DNA from 3 places in the Erysipelothrix larvae genome. Region 2 is predicted to be linked to each of the others. Evidence: predicted binding sites of a transcription regulator. Region 2 holds the regulator's gene; each other region holds the start of a gene.
What was found. Region 2 encodes HrcA, which represses chaperone genes, less so after heat shock. Its sites were predicted from a motif close to TTTTAGCACTNNNNNNNNNNNAGTGCTAAAA; they were not measured.
Positions count from the first base shown of each region.

Region 1: a site for HrcA is predicted at 3,285-3,315, ahead of AOC36_RS10010 (lactonase family protein). Genes of this name have one in related genera too.
Region 3: a site for HrcA is predicted at 3,199-3,229, ahead of AOC36_RS03455 (Hsp20/alpha crystallin family protein). Genes of this name have one in related genera too.

Region 1 is NZ_CP013213.1:2,159,233-2,164,005, reverse strand. Features, by position in the region: gene AOC36_RS10025 (LiaF transmembrane domain-containing protein) at 37-810, opposite strand; gene AOC36_RS10020 (LytTR family DNA-binding domain-containing protein) at 807-1,250, opposite strand; gene AOC36_RS10015 (deoxyribonuclease IV) at 1,333-2,172, opposite strand; gene AOC36_RS10010 (lactonase family protein) at 2,256-3,224, opposite strand; gene AOC36_RS10005 (6-phospho-beta-glucosidase) at 3,396-4,754, shown strand.
Region 2 is NZ_CP013213.1:1,184,256-1,189,028, forward strand. Features, by position in the region: gene dnaJ (molecular chaperone DnaJ) at 1-498, opposite strand, end outside; gene dnaK (molecular chaperone DnaK) at 524-2,317, opposite strand; gene grpE (nucleotide exchange factor GrpE) at 2,330-2,857, opposite strand; gene hrcA (heat-inducible transcriptional repressor HrcA) at 2,844-3,872, opposite strand; gene rsmD (16S rRNA (guanine(966)-N(2))-methyltransferase RsmD) at 3,969-4,505, opposite strand; gene AOC36_RS05500 (FtsW/RodA/SpoVE family cell cycle protein) at 4,502-4,773, opposite strand, start outside.
Region 3 is NZ_CP013213.1:756,985-761,757, reverse strand. Features, by position in the region: gene AOC36_RS03470 (ABC transporter permease) at 1-599, opposite strand, end outside; gene AOC36_RS03465 (ABC transporter ATP-binding protein) at 593-1,294, opposite strand; gene AOC36_RS03460 (CCA tRNA nucleotidyltransferase) at 1,281-2,603, opposite strand; gene AOC36_RS03455 (Hsp20/alpha crystallin family protein) at 2,729-3,133, opposite strand; gene gpmA (2,3-diphosphoglycerate-dependent phosphoglycerate mutase) at 3,366-4,121, shown strand; gene gndA (NADP-dependent phosphogluconate dehydrogenase) at 4,164-4,773, shown strand, end outside.

The DNA.
Region 1 (4,773 bases), 970 kb from region 2:
GAAATACAAGATTTTAGGCCTTTTAGGAATGAACCCTTAGATTATGACAATATCGATATTACCAAATGCTGCATCACCATCAACGACGACTGTAGGCGCACCTTCAACACTTGCACGATTACCACTTCCTGTCACAGCACCCAAGGATGTAGTCACATTATTAATGATGTTCACATCACGGGGTAAATAAAGTGTTGTTTTCCCGAAGTTACAATCAACTTTAATGGTTGCACCAGATGGTGAGAAGACCGCGTTGTCAAAGTAAACCCGAAGGTTTCCGAAGTTATTTTCCACTTCTGCACGCTTGAGGTTTATGGAATTTACATACCGAGAAGCATCCCCGAAGTTGTTTTCAACGTAAACAATTTCACCTTCGTTTTCTTCATAATAAGAACTTCCAAAGCCACCTACGGATTCTTTTACTTTATCTTTTACATGTTTTCCACTTACATAGATATCTTCGCCATCTACGTTAACTTTGAATCCACGTTTTCTTTTTTTTGACCTGAAGTTACGCGAAATCATTTGGAACCCAATGGTTAGCAGTAAGGCTGCGGTATAAACTGCCCACATAGAACCTCGTGGGATTGAAAGTTCAGGTCGGTAGATATGGGCGATAATTGCCAATGGGAAGAATACCCCTCCCCATGATAATTCAACGAGGTTAATGAGTACAACGCCACCCAGTAAGAATGACCAAATAAGTTTGGTAACATTTCCTGTAATAAGGTCAAATGCAATGCCTAATGTAGCGACAGCGATGAGAATTAAGATAATTCCCCAATAAATTCCTTTGTTTTTTCTGATCATATTGATCGTTCCTCCATTTTCTCTTTCAATACCGGATAATACTTACGGGATACATAGACTATTTTATGTGATTCATGAAATTGTATCTCACGAACAGTCGTTGCGATACTCCGTTGTATTGACTCTACTTTTTTAATATTGACGATTGTTGATTTTGATATCCTCGCAAAGTGATTGGGTAACAATGATTCCAGTTCATACAGTCGGTATCGTGTTTGATAGGCTGCATGGACAAGGTGTGCAAATACAACTTCATTCTCTGTCTCAAAGAACAGAACGTCTTGTAATGCGAGTGGAAACTCATTGCCCCTATGTGTCGCGAAAACCGATTGGTTTTCATACTCCTTGATGAATGCTTCAATCTCAGGAGTGATCTCATGACAGGTTATTGTGAGTGTATCTGAATCGTGATTCGCATCGACAATCACGTTTATTTTCATGGGTTCTCCTCCTGTGACTCTATAATATTAAAATCAACCCTACTTCTCAATATTTTATCGGTAAGTGGTCATGAAAACGAGGTTATGTGGTATGTTTTCGAAGCTTTCTTAGAAGATCAATCTCGTGTTTGTAACCCTCAATCTCATTGGGTGTCTCTAAATAGAATGGTAAATGTCTGAGTTTCGGGTGATTAATGATGCGATTGAAGGCATCAATTCCAAGGGACCCTTGGCCAATCTTCTCATGACGATCTTTATGCGAAGCAAAGGGGTTTTTGCTGTCGTTGATATGAATTGCATGAAGTTTGTTTAACCCAATGATTGAGTCAAAGGCGTCAAGAACACCATCAAGGTCATTCACAATATCATACCCAGCATCATACACATGACAGGTATCAAGGCATACACCGATTTTGTCTTTGAAGTGGATTCCTTGGATAATTGCATCGAGCTCTTCAAAACTTCTTCCCACTTCACTGCCTTTTCCCGCCATGGTTTCTAATAAAACGATGGTTGTTTGGTCTTCAGTGATTATGCGATTTAAGTGGTCGATGATCATAGGAATCGCAACATCAACCCCTTGACCAACATGACTTCCAGGGTGGAAGTTATAGAGACTACCAGGAATGAAGCTCATGCGGTATAAATCATCACGCATCACTTCCTCGGCATATTCACGAACATACGCCTTATCGGAACATGGGTTTAAGGTATAGGGTGCATGCGCAAGGACATGGGTAATACCGTAATGGTTTGCAAGTGTATTGAATTGATGGATATCCTCAATGTTTAGAGGTTTTGCTTTACCACCCCGTGGGCTCCGTGTGAAAAACTGAAATGTATTGGCGTTGATTGACTTGGCTTCTGTTGCAAGGTGAGCATAGCCTTTAGAAAATGATTGATGACAACCGATGATGAACATAAAATCCTCCTAATTTATAATAAGAATATTATAACCTAAATTGAACCGTATAAAAATAAAAGAACCCAAGTGGGTTCTTAGTGTTATCGTATGAAATGTACACACACTGCTTCAGGAGCGTTGAAATCGGTTGAAACAACTTCAAGAAGTCCGCTTTCTTTATCACGTTTTAGGACACTGATGTTATCGGTGTCTTTATTCGCAACAAGTAAGTAACCTTGATCAGGTGTGATGTCGAAATCACGCGGGTGTTTTCCCCCAGCAGTAATGTTTTGAATCATTGTTAATGAAGCATCATCATTGACTTCAAAGACACTGATTGAATCATGACCACGATTTGATGCATACACAAATCTTCCATCATCAGAAATGCGAATTGCTGCCCCACTTTTCACGTCTTGTTGTGATGCAGGGAGTGTGGAGAGTGTTTGGATGTGAGTGAATTCAAACTCATCATCTTTTAATACAATGATTTCACTTGAAAGTTCACCAAACACATAGATTACAGGTTGAGTTGGATGGAATGCGATGTGACGCGGTCCAAATCCTTTAGGTGTAATATAGGTTGAAATCTCATTGAGTAAACGATACTTATGAACCATATCAAGACCTAAATCACACACATACAAATCTTTTGTATGTGGATGGGTTCTTACATAGTGAGCATGAGACCCTTCACCATAATGCAACGTTTTATCTAAAAGACCTTTTTCATACGCATGAACGAGTCCCATGTGATAGTTTGCGTCAAAGGTAGTGTCTGTAGCTTCATCATAATGTACATAACATGGTGGATTTCCATCTTGAGCATATGTAGCTACCTGTGTTGGTGGTGTTGTGTTTAAATCAAATACATGAATTCCCCCTTGTCCATTCACATCCGCAACACTAAACAAACGGTTTGTTGGTTTATGTGTGTCCAGATATGTAGGGTTATTTGTTTCCACAAGCAATGAAAGATTGCCAAGTGTCCCGGTGTTTGAATCAAAATCTGCGGTATATATACCCTTACTGTCTTTCTTTGTATAGGTACCAATAAATACTTTGTGCATTAGTAAAGCCTCCCTTTTGAGATTATTATAGCACACCCTTGTGGAAATAAATTTCATGACTCTTAGCACTAAGAAGTAAATTGTGAAATCATGGTGCAAATTAGCGGATTTAATTGATTTACAGTGGATTCAACCGTTACAATGAGTTTATGAAAAACCAGGAGGAACACTATGAGTAAGAAACTAAAGATTGTTACTATCGGTGGTGGAAGCAGTTATACACCAGAATTATTTGAAGGACTTATTAATCGTCAAGATCGCTTGAACATTCGCGAAATTTGGTTGGTTGATATTGAAGACGGGCGTGAAAAACTTGAAATCGTTGGCGCAATGGCGAAACGTATGGTTGAAGCTGCAGGTCTTGATTGGGATGTTCATTTGACACTAAACCGTCGTGAAGCATTAAAAGATGCGGATTTCGTGACAACACAATTCCGTGTAGGGCTCCTTGATGCGCGAATTCGCGATGAAAGAATTCCAGCTAAGTATGGTATGTTAGGGCAAGAAACAAATGGTGCTGGCGGAATCTTCAAAGCATTTAGAACAATTCCTGTAATTTTAGATATTATTAAAGATATGAAAGAACTTTGTCCTGATGCATGGCTTGTTAACTTTACAAACCCAGCAGGTATGGTGACAGAAGCTGCAATCAAAGTAGGTGGATGGAAACGCACTGTTGGACTTTGTAATGTACCAATTGGTTCTTATAAGATGAACCATGAAGCAATGGGTTATGACAAAGATGATGAAAAACTATTCCATAAGTATGCAGGGTTGAACCACTTCCACTGGCATCGTGTATGGGATGTTGATGGTCGTGAAGTAACACAAGACATCATTGATGTATTGATGGATCCTGAAAGTGAAATCACGAAGAAACATATGGTTAAGAACATCAAAGCACTTAACTTCTCAATGGAACAAGTAAAAGACCTTGGTATGATTCCATGTGGATACCACCGTTATTACTATATTGAAGAAGGGATGCTTGAAGAAGCACTTGAAGCATATGAAAAAGGCGAAACACGTGCACAAGTTGTTAAGAAAACTGAAGCAGAACTCTTTGAACTTTACAAAGATCCTAAGCTTAACTACAAACCAGAACAATTATCAAAACGTGGTGGTGCACACTACTCAGATGCTGCATGTGAATTAATTGCATCGATTGCGAATGATTCACGCACTGTAATGGTTGTTTCAACACAAAACAATGGAACAATCACAGACTTACCATATGACTGTATTGTGGAAGTGTCCAGTGTAATTACAGCACACGGAGCAGAACCATACAACTGGGGATCATTCCCTTCAGCTGCGCGCGGTCAACTTCAACTTATGAAAGCAATGGAAGAAGTTGTTATTGAAGCTGCAGTAAGTGGAAGCTATGCAAAAGCAATCCAAGCATTCACAATTAATCCATTAATTCGTTCAGGTGAAAAAGCACTTGAAATGTTGAATGAAATGTTGATTGAAAACAAAGATTACTTACCACAATTCAAAGAAACAATTGAAGCTTTAGAAAGCAAATAATAAACGTAGACCTCATCTT
Region 2 (4,773 bases):
TGAACATGTTTTTATATCTTCACGTGAATGAGCTCCTGAACCATGACAAACAGTACAGGTTTCATCAACAGTCATTTTAACGGTCTTGTCAACACCAAAGACAGCTTCCATGAAGTCAATACGCATGGTCATGAAGCGATTATCCCCTTGACGCGGACCAGAAGCGGTTCGTCTTGAACCGCCTCCAAATCCACCACCAAATCCTCCTCCGAAGAATTGGCTGAATATATCGCCCATATCAAAGCCTGCTCCTCCACCAAATCCACCGGATTGATCGAAAGCAGCATGACCGTATTGGTCATATTGCGCACGTTTGGTTGAATCACTTAAGATATCATATGCTTCTTGAACTTCTTTAAACTTCTCAGAAGCATCCTCTGATTTGTTAACATCAGGGTGATATTGTTTTGCGAGTTTACGATATGCTTTTTTTATTTCCGCATCACTTGCGGACTTGTTGACACCGAGTATCTCATAATAATCTTTCTTTTGAGCCATAAGTCACCTCCGCAAGTCCTATCGACTAATTCTTTTCTTCAAATTCAGCATCAACAACATCATCAGCTGGATTTGATTCATTACTTTGTTCAGCATTTTGATACATTGCTTGACCCATTGCTTGAGCTGCTTGTTCAAGTGCATCAAGTTTTGTCTTCAAGCTGTCGGTATCGTTGTTATCAAGTGCTTCTTGAAGTTCATCACGTAATTTTTGTACTTCAGCTTTTTGATCTTCCGGAACATTTGCTTCTTCATTTTTCAATGTGTCATCAATTTGATGAATGAATTGTTCAGCACGGTTACGTACTTCAGCTGTTTCTTTAAGCTTAGCATCTTCATCAGCATGTTCTTGAGCTTCACGAACCATGCGATCAATTTCGTCTTGGCTTAATCCTGAACTGTTAGAAATCGTGATGGATTGTTTTTTGTTTGTTCCCTTATCAAGTGCTGATACGTTAACAATACCATTTACGTCAATATCAAAGGTTACTTCGATTTGAGGAACACCACGTGGTGCGGGTGCAATTCCATCTAATTTGAAAAGACCCAATTGTTTGTTGTCTTTAGCCATCGGACGTTCACCTTGTAATACGTTAATGTCTACAGCTGGTTGGCTATCAGCAGCTGTTGAGAAGATTTGTGATTTTGATGTTGGGATTGTTGTATTGCGGTCAATTAAGACGGTCATAACACCACCCATTGTTTCAATACCAAGTGATAATGGTGTAACATCAAGTAACAATACATCCTTAACATCACCTGCAATAACACCACCTTGAATTGCAGCACCCATTGCAACAACTTCATCAGGGTTTACAGATTTGTTAGGGTCTTTACCTAATTCTTTTTTCACTGCTTCTACAACCGCAGGAATACGTGTTGAACCACCTACTAATAATACTTGGTGAATATCATTGCGTGTTAGCCCAGCATCTTTAAGTGATTGACGAACTGGTCCTAAAGTACGTTCTACAAGTTGTTTTGTCATTTCGTCAAACTTAGCACGTGTAAGTGTTGTTTCTAAGTGTAATGGACCTGAAGGACCTGCTGAGATAAATGGTAAGCTAATTTGAGTGTTTACCATTCCTGATAAGTCTTTTTTCGCTTTTTCAGCAGCTTCTTTTAAACGTTGCATTGCCATTTTATCTGCTTTTAAGTCAATGCCATTTTCTTTTTTGAAAACATCAACAAGGTAATCAACAACGATGTGGTCAAAGTCATCACCACCCAATTCATTATCACCAGCTGTCGATAATACTTCGAATGTACCATCCGCAAGTTCAAGAATTGAAACGTCGAAGGTTCCTCCTCCAAGGTCAAATACTAAGACTTTTTGTTCTGTGTCTGTTTTGTCGATACCAAATGCTAATGCTGCTGCAGTAGGTTCGTTAATGATACGTTCTACATCAAGACCTGCGATTTTACCTGCATCTTTAGTTGCTTGACGTTGTGCATCGTTAAAGTAAGCAGGAACAGTAATAACCGCACGTGTTACTTTTTCACCAAGATAGTCTTCTGCATAGGATTTAATATATCCTAAGATCATTGCGGAAACTTCTTGAGGTGTATAATTTTTTCCTTCAAGTTCAATCTTTTTATCGGTACCCATTAAACGTTTAACCGATACTGCTGAGTTAGGGTTAGTAACGACTTGACGTTTTGCAGCGTCCCCTACGATTCTCTCACCATTTTTAAAACTTACAACTGAAGGTGTTGTACGATTTCCTTCAGGGTTTGTGATGACTTTTGATTCGCCACCTTCCATGATTGCTACACATGAGTTGGTAGTACCTAAGTCAATTCCTATAATTTTGCTCATTGTTAGTTCCTCCTATTCGCTTACCTTAACTAAACTAGCGCGTAATACTCTATCTTTAATCATATACCCACGTTGAAATTCTTCAACCACTGTATTGGGTTCTACCCCTTCTACTGCTTCAGCAACCAGTGCTTGATGAATGTTTGGGTCAAAGGGTTTGTTTAATGCATCAATTTGCACAACACCCTCTTGTTTTAGTGCTTCAAGAATTTGATCATAGATCATCTTCACACCATCACGATATGATTGCCCTTCAACCACCTCTTGATTCAAGGCTCTTTCAAGATTATCAATCGCTGGTAAAATCGAATGTGCAAATGTTTGAACGCGATATTTCATGGATAAATCATAGTCACGTTCTAACCGTTTTTTCATGTTATCTGCATCTGCAAATACTTTTAGGTAATCATTTTTACTTACTTCTAATGCTGTTTTTAATTCTTCATTTTCTTTCATTAAAGCTTCAACAATTGGATCAAGCGTTGCTTCATCATTCTTTTTGAGCTCTTTTTCTTCAGCTTTTTTCTTATTCTTGCTCATCATTGCCACCTTTCCCATAGACTTTTTCTATCATTGTTGTTACAAACTCAACGAGCGAAACAACACGTCCATATTCCATTCTACTTGGACCGACAACCATCAGTGTGTGTTCTTGGTCATCATCAAGGACAAAAGATCCTGAAACAACAGCCATATCATCAATCCAAACGAGTTCACTGTGATCACCTTTACGAAGGCGCAGATTGTCGTGTGACATTGACAACTCTTTCCACATCTGTGAGTTTTCCAACATTTCCATTAATTCACGTAATTTATGAATATCAGAGAACTCGGGTTGATATAGCATGTTGGATTGCCCTGAAGCATAAACTTCTTCTTGAGCAAATTTCATAAACGCTCCAACAAACGCTTCAAACAGCATTTCATATTGCGTTAAACGCTGTGATAGAAGAGGCTTCAGGCTTTCCATCTTCTCAACTACTTCTGATAAAGGCGTTCCTACAAGTCTGTCATTTAAAATTGTTGTACAAGCTTGCATTTCATCCACATTAACAGAATATTCAAAATTGAAGATTCGATGTTCTACATGTCCATTTTCAGTTTCAAAAATCGCAATTGCACTTCGATCGTTGACAGGAATCAGCTGAACATTCTCTAGACGCTCTTGATTTGAGCTGGGACCTAACACCATTGATGTGAGGTTTGTCATTTGAGTTAGGATATTAACACTTTGCTTAATCGCCTCTTCAAGACCAACTTTACGATCTTGAAAAATACGTGTAATCGCATGTTCAATTCCAACATTCGCTTGCTCTTCCATATAATGTTCTACATAAAAACGATATCCCTTGCTTGATGGGACTCGTCCACTTGATGTATGAGTTTTTTCCAATAACCCAAGTTTTTCAAGGTCTTGCATCTCATTACGAATCGTAGCTGAAGAATACGGCATTTGGTACTTTTCAATCAACAATTTAGAGCCAACGGGTTCAGCTGTTGTAATGAACTCTTTGACAATCGCTTTAAAGATTTCAACTTTTCTTGGAGTTAGCATCACATCGCCTCCTAGCACTCTTATATGCTACGTGATAATTATAATCAAAATAATTAGCACTGTCAACATTTGAGTGCTAAAAAGAAAAAGAAATGCTTATCGCATTTCATATGTATGTAATCGTGCAACGCCATAATCGCGTTGATCTGTTTTAATTAAGGATCCAATTGTATCGGGTAAACTATGTTTCTTATCCGTTTCAATAATCATGATCCCACCTATTTTAACACATTTTTCTAAGTTTTGGGCGATTTCAAGCGTATTTTCATACGCATATGGTGGATCCATAAAAATAAAATCAAATTGCTGAGACATCTTTTGCGTAACAACCCGTGCATCACCAGATAGAACGTTTGTTTGGGCTGTCACTCCCAATGCCTGGATATTTTTTTTGATGATCCCCACTGCGGATTTTTCTTTTTCAATAAAGGTCACAAAATCTAACCCTCGACTTAACCCTTCAAGCCCAACAGCACCACTGCCTGCAAACACATCCAAACCGGTTCCCCCATCAAAGTAAGGACCAATCTTGCTGAAAAGCGCTGTTTTTAGACGATCAGAGCTGGGTCTAGTGTTATCTCCAGGCAATGTGAAGAGTTTTCGTGAGCCATAGGTTCCTGCAATGATTCTCATGATTTACTATTTTGAATCTTTGTCGATTCTGCATTTCTAGCAATTACATTTTGACATAATCCAATCGCCATCATAATTGCAAGACGGCTAGATCCCCCTGCTGAGATAAAAAGCAACGGTACCCCCGTTAATGGAATGAGTGCAGTGACGCCTCCAACATTCAAGAAGAAATGGAAGAATATATAGGCAATTGTACCTACTAAGATGATGCGGTCTTTTTCATTTTTAATAAATAATGCATTTTTCATGAGCTCAAACACAATTACCA
Region 3 (4,773 bases), 430 kb from region 2:
AGAAGGGTTTCACTGGCTTTACCGAGTTGGCTTCCATACAAAAAGCCACGGACTGTTCCACTGCCTAAGCTGGAATTACCGCGTTCCATGTTCATATAAAGACTCGATTCCACAAAGCCTACGATGGTGACATCTTGTGATTCGAAAATAGATTCTTTGTGTAAGGTTAAGGTGTCCCCTAGTTTAAATCCCGAAAACTCCGCCATTAATGAATCCACAACTACTTCTTTGGGTTGGGTTGGAAGTTTCCCTTCAATGAGTGTGAGATCATCTGCGGTGTTATTTGAGTATTCAATGACATGCATGACATCATCAAATGCATTGCCTTTCACAAACATGTCTTCCTCAACAACCCCAACCACTTCACCCCCAAGTACTTTTTGAAGGTCCTCAATCATGGTTTCATCAATACCCAGTGTATGGATTAAGGTAGTATCGAACATGTTTTTGTCTTCCATATACGTGTCACCAGTAAGGCGCATGTTATACCCTGTGACCTGTATCCCTATATAAAATCCAACACCTAAAAAGATAATGATCGCGATCGCAAAGAATTGAAAGAGTTTGCGTTTTATTTCCCGTAGTGTATCTTTTACCATGAGATTTCATCCACATGCTTAATGTGTTGGTTATGATAGGTGTTTTCGACTTGACCATTTTTTATTTCAAAGACACAATCTGCCATTTGTGTGATGATTGAATTATGGGTGATAATCACGACGGTCATGCCATAGACTTGTGCACATTCTTGAAGTACTTTTAAAACTTGTTTTCCCGTTTCAGTATCCAATGCGCCTGTTGGCTCATCACACAACAACAGTTTTGGATTTTTCGCAATCGCACGCGCAATCGCAACCCGTTGTTGTTCGCCCCCAGACATTTGTGATGGGAAGTTATTGAGACGATCACCTAACCCAACTTGTTCTAAAGTTTCGATTGGGTCTTTGGCATCTTTACATATCTGCGTTGCCAGTTCAACATTCTCAAGCGCTGTAAGGTTGGGTATTAAATTATAACTTTGAAACACAAACCCGACATCGTCGCGTCGATATTTGGTGAGTTCCCGATCACTTTGGCGCGTAATCCCTTTTCCATCCACAACAACCGTTCCTGAAGTGGGTGTATCCATACCGCCTAAAATATTCATGACGGTTGTTTTCCCAGCTCCAGAAGGTCCAACGATGACATTAAATGAGCCGCGTTGAATTTGAATGTTAATGCCTGAAACTGCATGAATTTGCACGCCACCTATTTCATAAGTTTTACGAATGTTCTTAATATCAATATATGCCACTTTGAACCCTCCTTACTGTTTCGATGAGTGCGTCATAGGTATTCGCTATTTCTTGACTCAATACCTTTTCAAGACAATAATTTAAGATTGTTTTTCGTTGGTGTGATGCGATTTGTAGATTCACAAGATCAGTCCCTGTGATTGCGAGATCTTTAACGGAGAAAACACCCTGTTGTTTGATTTCTTCTAATAACGTTGTATACGTTTCACAGCGTTCCAATTGATAATTTGCTTTTTCTGATTTCGCACCATTATCACTTTTCTTAAATGCCACAAGATCCACGATAAATTCATAGCCATGTGTGACAATAAAAGATGCCAGTTGTTGGCGTGAATCCCCCAAATCAACATCATGCATTGCAATCATGTTTAAAATATATTTGCGTAGTTTTGATTCGAGATGCCATCCTTCAAGATAATCTTTCGCAATTTCACAGCTCGCTTGAGCGTGCCCTGGAAAACGGGAACGATTATCAACAAAAATTCGCGTATTCAATTTCCCTAAATCATGGAATAATGCCACAATCTTTAAGTCAATGGATTCAACACCTTGAATCACATGCAAGGTATGATCATACAAATTATAGATGTGATAGGGATTATCCTGACTAAACGTTTGAGCACGATTGAGTTCTGGGATTAAGGTACAAAGACACTGCGGGTATGCGGTATTTACATCTAAGAAATATTGTCCCATTAGCATCTTAAACAATTCATTTTTTGTCCAATGTTTCTTATAATCTCCCAGTAGATGCATGTGTGACAAAGCGGCTTCTAGGGTGTTTGGTTCAACAGAGAAATTTGATTGGCTCATAAACCGGAACAATCGCACGATTCGCAGTGGATCTTCAGAAAACTTAAAGTATGGATCGCAGACTGTTTTCAATTGATTTTTTTGTAAATCATTGAGTCCGCCTACTAAATCAATCACCCCTTTGTCGGGATGATATAATAAGGCATTGATGGTGAAATCACGACGAAAGACATCTTCAATCATGGAATCAACCAATTTCACATGTGAAGGATGGCGTTTGTCTCGATAATCGGATTCCTTTCGAAAATGTGTGATGTCGAAGGATTCTTCACCTTGCTTAAAAGCAATGGACCCGTATGCTTCATTGGTTATACAATTCATTTCTTGAAATAAATCTACAAGACTTTGATACGGCGCATTGGTACAGATGTCAATATCATACGATCGATGTTGCATCAACATATCGCGAACAAATCCACCAACGATATACGCCTCAAATCCAGCTTCATTTATTTTATTTAAGATACTTTGTGTTTCAAAAGAAACAGTACTCATCGTGTGATCACCTACTTAAGGATATTATATCATTCTCAGTCTCAATACCTGTAAAAAAAGAAGGCACTTTTTAAGAATGTCATCAAATAATCAAAAAAAGAGGGAAAATCCCTCTTCAATTTGTGCTATTTTACTTCAATCTTACGAGTATCAGCGGTTTCTTGATGAATAATTGGTAAAGTGATCTTAAGTACCCCATTATCATACGATGCATTAATTTCATGTGCATTGACATCACTGAATCGAATTTGACGATTGAATCGCTTTACCTGACGTGAACGATAGTAATAATTTTTCTTCGAGGTATCTTCTACTTCTTCATTGCGTTCAGCACTGATTGTAAGGATGTCTCCTTTAAAATCAAGGCTAATGTCTTCTTTGTCAAATCCAGGGATATCTGCTTCTACAACAAAGGCATTGTCTTTTCTATAAATATCAATGTCTTTTCCATACGTGAAGTTTGAAAATACATCATCATTGAAAAATGATTCGATTAAGTTTTGTGGTCTGCGTGTTACTTGGTTTCTCATAATTTGCCTCCTTTTAGCACTCTAAGTACCTGTGTGCTAACTTACAGTATTAATATATCACTCTGTTTTAGCACTGTCAAGTGTTAAGTGCTAAAATGATGAATATTTGATAGTTTTTTCCGTTAAATCAGCGAATTTTTACAGTTTACTCATTATTCATAGAATTTAAAGGTGATGAACTTTCAAAATAAGTTCATATGAGTTAAAATGAACGTAAACGGAGGGATAAAATATGACAAAATTAGTACTTATTCGTCATGGCGAAAGCGCATGGAATAAAGAAAATCGTTTTACCGGCTGGACTGATGTTGATCTAACAGAAAAAGGAATTGAAGAAGCAATTCAAGGGGGGAAACTTCTAAAAGAAGCTGATTTTGACTTTGACATTGCATACACGTCGTATTTAAAACGTGCAATTCATACTTTAGACCGCGTCTTAAATGAACTTGACCGTGTATGGCTTCCAGTTCATAAACACTGGAGATTGAACGAACGTCACTATGGTGCGTTACAAGGATTAAATAAGCAAGAAACTGCTGAGAAATATGGGGATGAACAAGTACTCCTTTGGAGGCGCTCCTTTAATGTATTACCACCAGAATTAAATCTTGATGATCCACGTGCACCACGTAACGATGAAACCTATCGTGATGTTGAAGATAAATCAACCTTGCCTTTAAATGAATCTCTTGAAACAACCATTCAACGGGTGCTTCCTTATTGGAACAATGAGATCAAACCGAAGATGGTTGAAGGGAAACGTGTCTTGATTGTTGCCCATGGCAATTCAATTCGAGCACTTGTGAAACACTTAGAAAAACTTTCTGAAGAAGAAATTATGGGTGTTAACATTCCTACAGGAATTCCACTTATCTATCAATTTGATGATTATTTCAACATTATCGATAAGTATTACCTCGGCGATCAACAAGCCATTGAGGCGAAAATGAAAGCTGTGGCAGCTCAAGGTTCATCAAGAAAAGATTGATTTGTTGAACTTTTACTATAAAATATATTCAGGAGGATTTTTATGAATAAAAATGATATTGGCGTTATTGGTATGGCCGTAATGGGTTCAAACCTAGCATTAAACATCCGTGATCACGGATATGAGGTTGCAATCTATAATCGGACGACTTCGGTAGCAGAGAAAGTAATTGAAGAGAATCCCGATGCAGGATTACACATGTACAAAGACATTCAGGATTTTGTTGACTCGCTATCATCACCACGTAAAATTATATTAATGGTCCAAGCTGGACGTGCTGTTGATCTTGTAATTGATCAACTGCTCCCACTTCTTGATGAAAATGATATCATCATGGATGGTGGTAATTCATTTTTCAAGGATACGATTCGACGTTACCACGCTGTAACTGAAAAGAAACTTCGCTATCTCGGAGTTGGTATTTCCGGTGGTGAAGAAGGTGCACGTTTTGGTCCGTCAATTATGCCAGGTGGAAGTCTTGACGCGTATCAAGAAGTTGCATCAATCCTCACTGATATTTCTGCGAAAAAAGATGGTGAACCATGCTGTGTCTACCTTGGAGACAATGGTGCAGGGCATTATGTAAAAATGGTTCACAATGGTATTGAATATGCAGATATGCAATTAATTGCGGAAAGCTATGCCTTATTAA